DNA from 3 places in the Cronobacter condimenti 1330 genome. Region 2 is predicted to be linked to each of the others. Evidence: predicted binding sites of a transcription regulator. Region 2 holds the regulator's gene; each other region holds the start of a gene.
What was found. The regulator CRP, encoded in region 2, controls carbon source genes, mostly activating them, when cyclic AMP is high. The targets are predictions, from matches to a motif close to ATGTGANNNNNNTCACAT.
Positions count from the first base shown of each region.

Region 1: rhaS (HTH-type transcriptional activator RhaS) is a predicted target of CRP. The motif match lies at 1,805-1,822, and genes of this name have one in related genera.
Region 3: bhsA (multiple stress resistance protein BhsA) is a predicted target of CRP. The motif match lies at 1,645-1,662, and genes of this name have one in related genera.

Region 1 covers NZ_CP012264.1:194,145-198,359, reverse strand. Annotated here, with positions in the region: gene rhaR (HTH-type transcriptional activator RhaR) at 1-769, opposite strand, end outside; gene rhaS (HTH-type transcriptional activator RhaS) at 841-1,677, opposite strand; gene rhaB (rhamnulokinase) at 1,979-3,451, shown strand; gene AFK62_RS00930 (L-rhamnose isomerase) at 3,448-4,215, shown strand, end outside.
Region 2 covers NZ_CP012264.1:3,988,007-3,992,221, reverse strand. Annotated here, with positions in the region: gene AFK62_RS18385 (YccS/YhfK family putative transporter) at 1-1,375, opposite strand, end outside; gene crp (cAMP-activated global transcriptional regulator CRP) at 1,441-2,073, opposite strand; gene AFK62_RS18375 (OsmC family protein) at 2,383-2,787, shown strand; gene AFK62_RS18370 (phosphoribulokinase) at 2,874-3,743, opposite strand; gene AFK62_RS18365 (YheU family protein) at 3,792-4,010, opposite strand; gene AFK62_RS18360 (hydrolase) at 4,011-4,215, opposite strand, start outside.
Region 3 covers NZ_CP012264.1:1,720,864-1,725,078, reverse strand. Annotated here, with positions in the region: gene mfd (transcription-repair coupling factor) at 1-139, shown strand, start outside; gene ldtC (L,D-transpeptidase LdtC) at 269-1,243, shown strand; gene bhsA (multiple stress resistance protein BhsA) at 1,302-1,559, opposite strand; gene AFK62_RS07910 (TetR/AcrR family transcriptional regulator) at 1,812-2,444, shown strand; gene AFK62_RS07905 (glycine zipper 2TM domain-containing protein) at 3,079-3,618, opposite strand; gene AFK62_RS07900 (NAD(P)/FAD-dependent oxidoreductase) at 3,809-4,215, opposite strand, start outside.

The DNA of each region.
Region 1 (4,215 bases), 550 kb from region 2:
TACTGTCTTCAAAGCCGCAGCGCGCGGCGATATCGCTAATCAGTAGCTCGGAGTGGCGCAGCAGGTACTGCGCCTGGCAGATGCGCAACTGACGCAAATACTGGCTGATGGTCATGCCCGTCTGCTGACGGAACAGCTGACGCAGCGGGCGCTCGGCAATCTGGTAGTGGCTGCAAAAATGCTGGAGGTCGAACGGCACGTCAAGGCTGTTACCAAGTGCGGCCATCAGCAGATCGAGTTTCTCTCCTTCGCCCGGCCCCGCGCCGCTCGATGCCTGATAGCGATGACGGCGCAGCGTAATCGCCAGTTGCAAGAACAGGCTTTCGGACAAACAGTGCGAGAGCGCGTCATGCTTTGGGCTTTCATGTTCAAGCTGGTCGATGACCTGTCGCGCCTGCACCATCCCCTGACTGCTGAGCCGCCAGCGCGGATCGCCGTTGTTACCGTGCGGGTTTTCCAGCAGATCGCGCCAGTTAACGTTCAGTTGCAGCCTTTCCGGGCAATAAATAATGTTGTGGAGCACCAGATCGTTGACCGACTCGTAACTGTGGCGGTCTTCCGCGCGGATATAAAAGAGATCGCCGCAGGTAATGCGATAAGGGCGGTCATTCAGCACGTGCAGCCCGTTGCCGCGCCACACCAGCACCAGTTCGCAGAACTCGTGGGTATGCTCGGCAAAGACATTTTGCGGATAGCGATCCGCCACCACCACCGGCTGGGTGGGCGTGGCGAAGAAATCCGCTTTCCTTAGCACTAACTGAGGGGCCACTGCGCATCTCCGGGGCAAATAGCTGCAAAGTATCCCCTTTTTTGCCGCAGAAAACGGTGATTCCCTTCGCGTTACTGCATTTGCTCGTCTCGCCCAAGACGAATGTCGCGTGGCGACCAGGAGAACTCACGCCGGAACAGCGTGGAGAAATGGTTGCTGTCGCCAAAGCCGCACTGATAGGCGATATCAGTAACGCTCTCTTCGCTGTGGCGAAGCAAATAGCGCGCTTTCATCAACCGTAAGCGGTTGAGATAACGCTGCGGCGTCAGGCCGGTGCGCTGTTTAAGCTGACGATGCAGCGTGCGCAGCGAGAGCATATGGCGGTCAGCGAGCTGTTCCCAGCAGACATCTTCCGCGTAGTGCTCTTCAAGCCAGGCGATCAGCTGATTCAGCCGCTCATCGGCATGACCAGTGCCCTGCGCCTGGCTGCCGCGACGCAGCAGGATCAGCAGTTGCATAAAGAGCATTTCCATACTGGCGATGGTGTGCACATCGCTGCTCTCGCGCAGCACCTCCAGTTGATCCACCAGCGGGCGGGCCTGATGCAGCGTCTGCTGGCTCACGCGCCAGTGCGAGGGGTAGTGCCCGTCCTGCTCCTGCGGCAGGAGCTTTTCAAGCCCTGACAGGAAACTGAACGCCTGCGGAGAACGATATAACACGTTCGTCAGGCAGAGGTTTTCAGTGTGTTCATATAAATGGCGATCGTGATCGCGTACAAAGCAGACGGAGCCGCCGCTTAAGGTATACGGCTGACCGTTGAACACATGCGTGCCGGTACCGTGTTCGACGATGACAATTTCATAAAAATCATGGTGATGCTCAGGAAAAGCCGCCTGCGGCAAACGCGGTTCAATGGTGACCGACGCCGCGCCGGTTGGGAAAAAATCAATACCCTGTAGTACCGTCATCATCGACCCCGCTTTCAGTGAAACCTGCCTGATAGTAGATAACGGTTCTCACTTACACCTTAAATTTTCGACGTCAAAACGCGCAAAGCACGTCGCTTTTTTAAGAAACGTCGTGAAATTTCTGGAAATGCGGCGCGGCTCACACCCCTGCCTGCCGCGTGCTCAAACGCCGTTCTGTGAACTTCCTCACGTTCATCTTTGCTTCCTTGCCAGCGCCGGTAACGCGCTGTCAGTGGGATGAAGGTGCGCCACCGCGCCGCTCCCTAGACTGGCATCAGAGATTCCAACAAGGACCCCCATCATGACTATTCGCCATAGCGTCGCGGTCGACCTGGGCGCCTCCAGCGGCCGTGTGATGCTGGCCTGCTACGACAGCCAGGGACAGCGCCTGACGCTTCAGGAGATCCACCGTTTTGGCAACGGCCTGCGCCGCGTGGACGGTTTCGACACCTGGGATGTCGATGCGCTGGAGCGTGAAGTGCGCACCGGCCTGCAAAAAGCCTGCGCGTGCGGCACACCTATCGACAGCATTGGCATCGACACCTGGGGTGTAGATTTTGTGCTGCTGGATAAACATGGCGAGCGCGTCGGCCTGCCGGTCTCTTACCGCGACAGCCGCACCGACGGCGTGATGGCCCGCGCGCAGCAACAGGTGGGCCGCGAGGAGATCTATCGCCGCACCGGCATTCAGTTTCTGCCCTTCAACACCCTTTATCAGTTCCGCGCGCTGGTGGAACAGCAGCCGGAACTGGTCGGGCGCGTGGCGCATGCGCTGCTTATCCCCGACTACCTCTGCTACCGCCTGACCGGCGTGCTGAACTGGGATTACACCAACGCCACTACCACGCAGATGATGAATATCGGCACCGATAACTGGGACGAGACATTGCTCGACTGGGCAGGCGTGCCGGCGCACTGGCTCGGTACGCCAACGCATCCGGGCAACGTTATCGGCTACTGGCGCAGCGCGCAGGGCGTTGACATTCCTGTGGTCTCCGTCGCCACCCACGATACTGCGAGCGCCGTCATCGCCGCGCCGCTGGAAAACCAGGAGGCGGCTTATCTCTCCTCCGGCACCTGGTCGCTGATGGGGTTTGAAAGCAAAACGCCGTACACCGGCGACAACGCGCTGGCCGCCAACATCACCAATGAAGGCGGCGCTGAAGGGCGCTACCGGGTGCTGAAGAACATTATGGGATTGTGGCTGCTGCAACGCGTATGCAAAGAGCAGGCGGTCGACAACCTGCCTGCGCTTATTGACGAGGCCCGCGCGCTACCGGCCTGCCGCTTTGTGGTGAACCCCAACGACGACCGTTTTATCAACCCGGAAAACATGAGCCGCGAGCTTGAGGCTGCCTGCCGTGAAAGCGGCCAGCCGGTGCCTGATACCCCGGCGGCGCTGGCGCGCTGTATCTTCGACAGCCTGGCGCTGCTGTATGCCCGCGTACTCGATGAACTGACCGCCCTGCGCGGGCGCCCGTTCACGGTGCTGCATATCGTGGGCGGCGGCAGCCAGAATCAGTTCTTAAATCAGCTCTGCGCCGACGCCTGCGGCATTCCCGTCATGGCCGGCCCGGTAGAGGCCTCTACGCTCGGCAACATCGGCTGCCAGCTTATGGCGCTGGATGACATTCCCGACGTTGACGCGTTTCGCCGCATCGTCACTGCAAGCCAGCCGCTGACCCATTTTCATCCTCAGACTGACAGCGAGATTGCCCGCCAGGCGGCGCGAGTTTCGCCGTATCGCCAAACCAAGAAGGAGCTTTGCGCATGACCACTCAAATCAACCAGGCCTGGGAACTGGCGAAGCAGCGCTTCGCCGCCGTTGGCGTCGATGCCGAAGCCGCATTGCGTCAGCTCGACCGCCTGCCGGTATCCATGCACTGCTGGCAGGGCGACGACGTGGCCGGGTTTGAAAATCCGCAGGGGCAGCTTACCGGCGGCATTCAGGCCACCGGCAGCTACCCGGGTAAAGCGCGCAACGCCGAAGAGCTGCGCGCGGATCTGGACCAGGCGTTAAGCCTTATCCCTGGGCCGAAACGCCTTAACCTGCACGCTATTTATCTGGAATCTGACGCGCCGGTTGCACGCAACGAGATCAAGCCTGAGCACTTCGCGAACTGGGTCGCGTGGGCGCGTGAAAACCATCTCGGGCTGGACTTTAACCCTTCGTGTTTCTCGCACCCGCTGAGCGCTGACGGCTTTACGCTGTCGCATGCGAACCCGGAGATCCGCCAGTTCTGGATTGAACACTGCCAGGCAAGCCGTCGCGTCTCCGCGTCGTTCGGCGAACAGCTCGGCACGCCCTCGGTGATGAATATCTGGATCCCTGACGGCATGAAAGACACGCCGGTAGACCGCCTGGCGCCGCGCCAGCGGTTGCTTTCAGCGCTCGATGAAGTGATAAGCGAGAAGCTCAATCCGGCGCACCACATCGACGCGGTGGAAAGCAAACTGTTTGGCATTGGCGCAGAGAGCTACACCGTGGGCTCCAACGAGTTTTACCTGGGCTACGCCGCGACGCGCCAGACCGCGCTG
Region 2 (4,215 bases):
AGCCGTAGTTGCGCCGGATGATGAGATAACTGATGAGCGTCACCAGCAGCATGCCGAGCAGCGTATAGCCCTGTGGCACCTTCAGGTGAAGCGTAATGCCCGCGATAATCAACCCCGCCAGCGTCCCGCCCGCACGATGCAGAATGCGCACGCGCGTCGCGCCATAGCCGTTTTGCGTCACGAACAGAACCGTCATCAGGATCCAGTAGGGTTTTGGCAGCTGAAACACGCTCGCCAGCAGACCGGCCGCCGCCAGCATTACGCCCAGTCGCGCCGAAGTGCGTAGCGCGGCGGATTTGAGCGACAAATAGCTTTTCAGGGCAGGTAACAGCGGCAAACGTCGCTGGCCGCTGTCCATCATGTCGCGGGCATAAAGCGGACGCTGGGTGCGCAGCACGCGTGCGATACGGCTGAAGTGATATTCGCAGAACTGTCCGACGGGGTTATCCGGGTGCTGGCGGGCGATTTTCGCCAGCGCCGCGACCTGTTTATCCATTGAAAAGCGGTGCGAATAGCGGTGATAAAGAATGTCGTCTGAGAGCGTGCGAAGACGCGTGGCCACGGTCTGGGCTGTCCAGCGCAGCACTTCTTCGGCGTGGCTGCGCTCCACCAGTTTTTGTACTTCGCCTGGCTGATGCAGCGAGACCGAAATATGCTCCTGAAGATCGAGCGCCACCTGAAACGAGCGCAGCAGGCGCTTGTAACCGTTCTGCCGGGTAGCTGCCAGCATCTGCAACTGCTGATAACACTGGCTTATCTGATCCACCACTTTTTGCTGATGCACCAGCAGCGGCGGTAGCGCCTGTTCCGGGTCGGTGTGGCGCGTCAGCAGACTGTATTTTGCTTCGCAGTAGTCGGCGAGGCTTTTATAAATCAGGCTTAGCGACTCACGCAGCGGCTGCTCGCGCCACAGCCAGAACCAGAAGCCGTTGAACGCGCCGTACCAGAGCGTGCCAAGGATATAGAGCAGCATCGGCTGCCAGACGGGCATATTCCCGGCGAGACTTAGGGTGAAAATGGCGGCGATGAGCGACGCGGGCAGCAGGCGCGCGTGAAGCGGGCTGATTTCCGCCGTGACGCCAAGCAACAGCGCCAGCATCAGCAAAATAAGCGGCAGCGGCACCGCCTGTAGCAGCAGAAACTGTACCGCAAGACTACTAAGCGCGAAGAGCGAGGCGCCGATGATAAGGCGTTTGAAAAAACGTTTATGCGGGGTGTCGAGACCAGCGATGTTGCAGCAGGCGGGCACCAGTGAGAAGAGTAATCCCTGTTGTAAGTGGCCCAGCATCAACCCGACCGCCACCGGCAGGCTTAAGATCAGTGTTTGCCGCAAAGCGTAATTGATTTCAGGGTGATAGATAAGACGACGCCACATAGGGGAGAAGTATAGAAACAAAAACGGCGTGTTACCGAAGCGACACGCCGTTTTTTTCAGGAACCTTAGCGGGTTCCGTAAACCACGATAGTTTTCCCGTGCGCGGAGATCAGGTTCTGATCTTCAAGCATTTTCAGGATACGGCCCACGGTTTCGCGGGAGCAGCCCACGATCTGACCGATTTCCTGACGGGTGATTTTGATCTGCATGCCGTCCGGATGGGTCATGGCGTCCGGCTGTTTTGCGAGATTCAGCAGCGTCTGCGCGATGCGGCCTGTCACGTCGAGGAACGCCAGGTTACCGACTTTTTCAGAGGTGACCTGCAGACGACGCGCCATCTGTGAGGAGAGACGCATCAGAATATCCGGGTTTACCTGAATCAGCTGACGGAATTTTTTATAAGAGATCTCAGCCACTTCACAGGCAGTTTTAGCGCGAACCCAGGCGCTGCGTTCCTGACCTTCCTCGAACAAACCCAGTTCGCCGATGAAGTCTCCCTGATTCAGGTACGAGAGGATCATCTCCTTGCCCTCTTCATCTTTGATCAACACTGCCACTGAGCCTTTGACGATGTAATACAGCGTCTCCGCTTTTTCACCCTGGTGAATCAGCGTGCTCTTAGATGGATATTTATGAATGTGGCAATGAGACAAGAACCATTCAAGAGTCGGGTCTGTTTGCGGTTTGCCAAGCACCATGCGCGGTTATCCTCTGTTTTAAACTGGCTCCAAAGACAGGGCGCGTAACCCCTGTCTGGCTTTGCAATCATCATCTTCCCGCGTCCAGGGAAGTTGGCTGTCCGTGGACGTCGCAGCCGATAAATTGTCTTCTCCTCTGCATACATGCGTAACATCAATGTATCGCCGCTGCATCCAGACTGTTTTAGCATAGCTTTTATCAGGTGTCTCCTGTTGTCTCGTTTCAGCTTGACGCAGGTCGCCTTCCATTGCCTCTGACGACGCGCCCGCGTAATCTGTCAGGAAAATGAATGCCCTGGAGTGATAATCATGCATGCACGAGTGAAATGGGTGGAAGGCTTAACCTTCCTGGGTGAGTCCGCATCCGGCCACCAGATTCTGATGGACGGCAACTCCGGCGACAAAGCGCCGAGCCCGATGGAAATGGTGCTGATGGCCGCTGGCGGTTGCAGCGCGATTGACGTGGTTTCTATTCTGCAAAAAGGCCGTCACGACGTGACCGATTGTGAAGTGAAGCTGACCTCTGAGCGTCGCGAAGAAGCGCCGCGTCTGTTCACACATATCAATCTGCATTTCGTGGTGACGGGCAAGGCCCTGAAAGAGGCGGCGGTCGCGCGTGCGGTGGATCTGTCGGCGGAGAAATATTGCTCGGTCGCGTTGATGCTCGGTAAAGGCGTAGATATCACGCACTCTTACGAAGTTATCGAAGGGTAATGGCGCGGCGGGCGGCGCTTCGCTGACCCGTTCACACGCTAACTGTCTTTGTAGGCCCGGTAAGCGCAGCGCCACCGGGCATGATCTCAGTCGATCTGCTTGCCTTCCATCAGTCGTTGCACCAGCGGCAACATAATTAACTCCATCGCCAGCCCCATTTTCCCGCCCGGCACCACTAGCGTATTGATGTGGGAAATAAACGAACCCTGCAGCATCGCAAGCAGCCACGGGTAGTCAATATTATCCAGATTACGGAAATGGATGACGACGAAGCTTTCATCAAGCGACGGGATGCCTTTGGCGGCAAACGGGTTGGACGTATCCACTGTCGGCACGCGCTGGAAGTTGATATGCGTACGAGAGAACTGTGGCGTGATGTAGTTGATGTAATCCTCCATCGAACGCACGACAGAGTCCATCACCGCCTCGCGGGAATGGCCGCGCTCGCTGGTATCGCGGATCATCTTTTGTATCCACTCCAGGTTGACGATAGGCACCACGCCCACCAGCAAATCCACATGTTTCGCCACGTCGTTTTGCGGAGTTACCACGCCGCCATGTAGCCCTTCGTAGAACAACACGTCTGTCGGTTCCGGCAGCGGTTGCCACGGCGTAAACGTGCCTGGCACCTGATTCCACGGCACTGCCTCATCGTAGGTGTGCAGGTATTTGCGCGACTGCCCTGTACCGGTCAGGCCGTACTCGACAAAAGTTTGCTCCAGCAGGCCGAAGTCGTTCGCTTCCGGGCCGAAATAGCTAATGTGACGGCCCAGATCGCGCGCTTTACGGATAGCCATGTCCATTTCGGGGCGCGTGTAGCGATGGAAGCTATCGCCTTCGACCTCGGCGGCGCGCAGGTTTAATTGTGCAAAGATTTTACGAAACGCGAGGCTGGTAGTGGTGGTTCCCGCGCCGCTGGAGCCCGTGACAGCGATGACCGGATGTTTGGCAGACATAGCGAGACAACTCCCTGAAGCGGCGGGGCAAGGCTCCGCCTGGCAAGATTAACCGCGAAACTGCGAGCGCGGCATGATATTGACCGTTTCGTGCAGTTCGGACCACACCAGAACGGCTTCGCCGCTTTGCAACTGACGCCGCACATCGGCGACCTTTTGCTCAAGCGAGCGTTCATGTTCACCATAATCGGTGCCTTCGCGCAAGACGAAGGCTTCAATCAGGCGATCCAGCGTCTCAGGGTCGACTTCTTGCCAGGGAATGATCATTTATCGGTCCAGATAAGGGGTTAACCAGTCAGGAATGCGCTGTTCCAGCCACATTTTCGGCTGGCGCAGCGTGCCGCCGACGAAACCCACGTGACCGCCATGTTCCGTCAGCTGATATTCAATATTAGCAGGCAGCGTGGTGATATCGGGGATCACGTGATGATCCATAAACGGGTCATCTTTGGCGTGAATGATAAGCGTCGGA
Region 3 (4,215 bases), 2.1 Mb from region 2:
TCTGCAAAAAGAGCCGCAACATTACCGCCTCGACGGCCCGACGCGTCTGAAATTCTTCCGCGAGCTGGAAGAGCGCAAAAACCGCATGGAGTGGGTGCGTCAGTTTATGGCGCAACTTGCTGAACATACCCTTCCCTGATCCTCTACGCCCCGCTACCGGGGCGTAACTTTACAATCCTTTGCATTCGTCCAGGGTTTCTCTGGACGAAGCCCCGCCATACTTCTCTCTTTATTAATCAATAACAAAACTTCTCTCTGGGTGCGGTAAATGAAAAGAGAACATGTGCGTTTTACCCGCTGGCTGTCGTGGCTGGCTTTCGCAGCGAGTGTGACGTTTGGCGCAAGCCACGCGCTCGCGAACACCTATCCGTTACCGTCGGCAGGCAGTCGGCTTATTGGCGAGACGCTTTACCATACGGTGGCGGACGATGGCGGCTCGCTGGAAGCCATCGCTAAACGCTATAACGTCGGGTTTCTGGCGCTGTTGCAGGCCAACCCTGGCGTCGATCCTTATGTGCCGCGTGCAGGCAGCGTACTGACTATCCCGCGCCAGATGCTGCTGCCCGATGCGCCGCGTGAAGGCATTCTGATTAATCTTGCCGAACTGCGGCTCTATTACTTCCCGCCGGGTGAAAATAGCGTCACGGTTTATCCGATTGGCATCGGCCAGCTGGATGGCGACACACTAACCCCGACGATGCAGACCTCTGTTTCGCAAAAACGCGCTAACCCGACCTGGACACCGACGGCGAATATCCGCGCGCGGTATAAAGCACAGGGTATTGATCTCCCGCCCGTGGTGCCTGCGGGGCCAGATAACCCAATGGGCCATCATGCCATTCGCCTTGCGGCCTACGGGGGCGTATATCTGCTGCATGGCACCAACGCTGATTTCGGCATTGGTATGCGCGTCAGCTCCGGCTGTATTCGCCTGCGTGATGACGATATCAAACATTTATTCAGCGTGGTGCCCGTCGGTACGCGCGTCAATATTATTAATGCGCCGGTGAAGGCGTCAGTGGAGCCCGACGGGCGTCATCTGGTTGAGGTGCACCAGCCGCTCTCAAAACGTATTGAGGACGACCCGAAGACGCTACCCATCGTGCTGGATGCCAGACTGCAACGTTTTCAGTCCGCCGCGCAAACTGACCGTGACGTGATGGCGCACGCGCTGCGCCTGCGCTCCGGCGTGCCGGTCAACGTCACTGTGCCATTGCCTGCCCCGTCAACGAACGCTATCTGATGCGCAAATAAAAAGGCCCTGTCCGAAGACAGGGCCTTTTGCTGTGTGTACGTAAGGCTTATTTATAAAGTACGGCGGTGCCGTGAAGGGTGTTATCACCGTTAGCGGAGGTGATACGAAACGATGTTGCGCCCGCCGCATCTGCTTTTTGCGCAAGTTCAGCTTCCAGCGATGACAGATTAGTACCGGCGCTCGCGGAGATGGTGCCCGCTTTATGCTGACCTGCCGGCGCAGATTGCACCTGAACGGCAGCAAAGCTTGCGAAAGGCAATGAACTCAGCGCGGCAGCAGCGAACAGCATTTTAACGTTTTTCATAGGGGTAACCTTGTTTATCATTCATGCAAAATGGGTGACAGAGGTCGTTAAAATTATTAATTAACGATCGATAAGGAAATGATAGTTGTGATCTACATCACATGTCAATATTATTTTTTAATGATCATTATTTTATTAATTCCACGCTGTTCCATACGGCGTCCACTGCGCTGACCACCCGGTTTTACTGGTACTCCTGGTGCAAAAAGGGGTATTTTGAGGGCAGGTTTTCACAAGAGGTTAAACGGCACTATGACAACAGAAGCCAAAAGTTGCGCAAAAAAAAGCCGTGGCCGTCCAAAAGTGTTCGACAGGGAAGCGGCGCTTGATAAGGCCATGGCACTATTCTGGCAGCACGGTTACGAAGCCACGTCGCTGGCGCATCTGGTAGAAGCAACCGGGGCCAAAGCGCCAACGCTGTATGCGGAGTTCACCAACAAAGAAGGGTTGTTCCGCGCCGTACTCGATCGCTATATCGCGCGCTTTGCGCATCAACAGGAAACGTTACTGTTTTGCACCGACAAACGTGTCGATGAAGCGCTGCACGATTATCTGTGTGCCGTCGCGAACTGCTTTGCCAGTAAAGAGACGCCAGCCGGCTGCTTCATGGTAACGACGTCCGCCGCGCTTGCTGCGTCCTCTGAGGAAATTGCCGCCACGCTGAAAGCGCGTCATACGCAGCGCGAAGCTATTCTGCTGCGTTTTCTGAGCGAGCGTCAGGCGAAAAATGAAATTGCGGAAAATTGCAACCTGCCTGCGCTGGTCCGCTTCATCAGTTGCCTGGTTCACGGGATGTCTGTGAGCGCACGTGAAGGCGCCACCCCGGAAGAATTGATTCAGATTGTGAATATGACTATGCGGTTATGGCCGCAGCTTATTCAATAATTGCTACTGCCTTCGTGAGCGGCGCCTGTCGCTCACGCTTTAATCCATTAACTACATGAATACTTTCCCTTTTTCCCTGCCCGTTTCAGTGCCGTTTATTAATAGGTAAAAACTGGCAAATATATCCTCCAGAGTAGCTACTCTTGTACGGTCAAAGAAATGATTATTCGTGTGCTAATTAATTAGCACCATCAATTATTAGAATTGGAGTTATTGACGTCATGAAGACGGGGCCGTGCAGGGACGAGGTTTTTTTCCACACAGTATCCGTGGTGTATCGAGTTTCAAATATGGAAGACAAGAGACGCTTTTTGGCTATACACCTACAGAAGGAAGATGAACATGGCTTTGCTATTACCATTATTTAAGGTGCTAATAGTAATAACATTGTTATTTGGCCTTTGGTTGTTCTGCGGTGGTTCCATTCTTTATGCATTTTTATCAGTGCTGATCACTGGTTTTATTTTGTTCAGACAACACAATGCTATGTAATTCAAACGCTCATGTTTTGCTGCCTCGTGGAACATGAGCGTTTTCTTATTCAGCCTTCCTGCACCGTTGCGCGGGTACAGGTAAAAAAAGCCCCTCCGTCTGAGTGCGAGAGGGGCTTTTTGTTTATGACGCCATGTTATTTTCAGGTTTTCTGGTTCAGCACCAGCTGACCATTGCTGTCCAGCGGAATACGGCTGCCCGGATCGTTTTCCATCCGAATTTTGCCCTGCTCATCCCCGATGCGGTATGTCACATCATAGCCCAGCATTTTCTCTGATTTGTCATAAACGGTTTTACAGCGCTGCTGCTGCGTGGTGTAGGTGTCCCCTTCCTGAAGGTGGCCCTGGATCTGGTTGCCTGCGTAGCCCCCGCCCAGTGCACCCACGACCGTAGCGACATCTTTACCGCGACCGCCGCCGAACTGGTGGCCGATAACGCCGCCTGCGACAGCACCCAGTACCGAACCGGTCAGGCGGTTTTCATCCTGTACCGGACGGCGGTGCGTCACCGTAACATTACGGCATTCCTGGCGCGGCGTTTTTACCGACTCTTTGATAGGCGTGGCAGAAACTACCTGGGCATATTTCGGCGAAGGGCTGAACACATCCAGACTGGCCACTGCCGCCACGCCAAGCGCAGCAACCACCCCAATACCAATACCCGCTAACATTGATTTATTCACAGGAATTCCTCCCGGCTGTGCAATTGGTAACAATTTTGCAATTGAGATGGCGTATAGCAAATCGGAAAACGACCCAAAAAGCGGGATTTTGTGGCAGAGATCAGCGGATTGAGAGGAGTCTGAAGGGAAAGCGGGTCAGAAATAAAATGTCATCAGCCCCGGCGTGTATTACACCGGGGCTGATTCAGACTTAGTGCAGTTTCAGGCGCGGGCGGATCACCCGGTTGATGCTGCCGACCAGCATCATCAGGCCCGTTTTGAAGTAGCCGTGCAGTGCAATCTGATGCATACGATAAAGCGAAATATACACAAAGCGTGCAATACGTCCTTCGATCATCATAGAGCCGCGCATCAGGTTACCCATCAGGCTACCCACGGTCGAGAATTTCGACAGTGACACGAGTGAGCCTTTGTCTTTATAGACATAAGGTTTAAGCGGTTTGCCTTTGATTTGCGCCAGAATGTTGTCCAGTGCGCAAGTCGCCATCTGGTGCGCCGCCTGGGCGCGCGGAGGAACAAAGCCCCCTTCCGGACGCGGGCAAGACGCACAGTCGCCGATGGCGAAGATGTCCGGGTCGCGCGTGGTTTGCAGCGTCT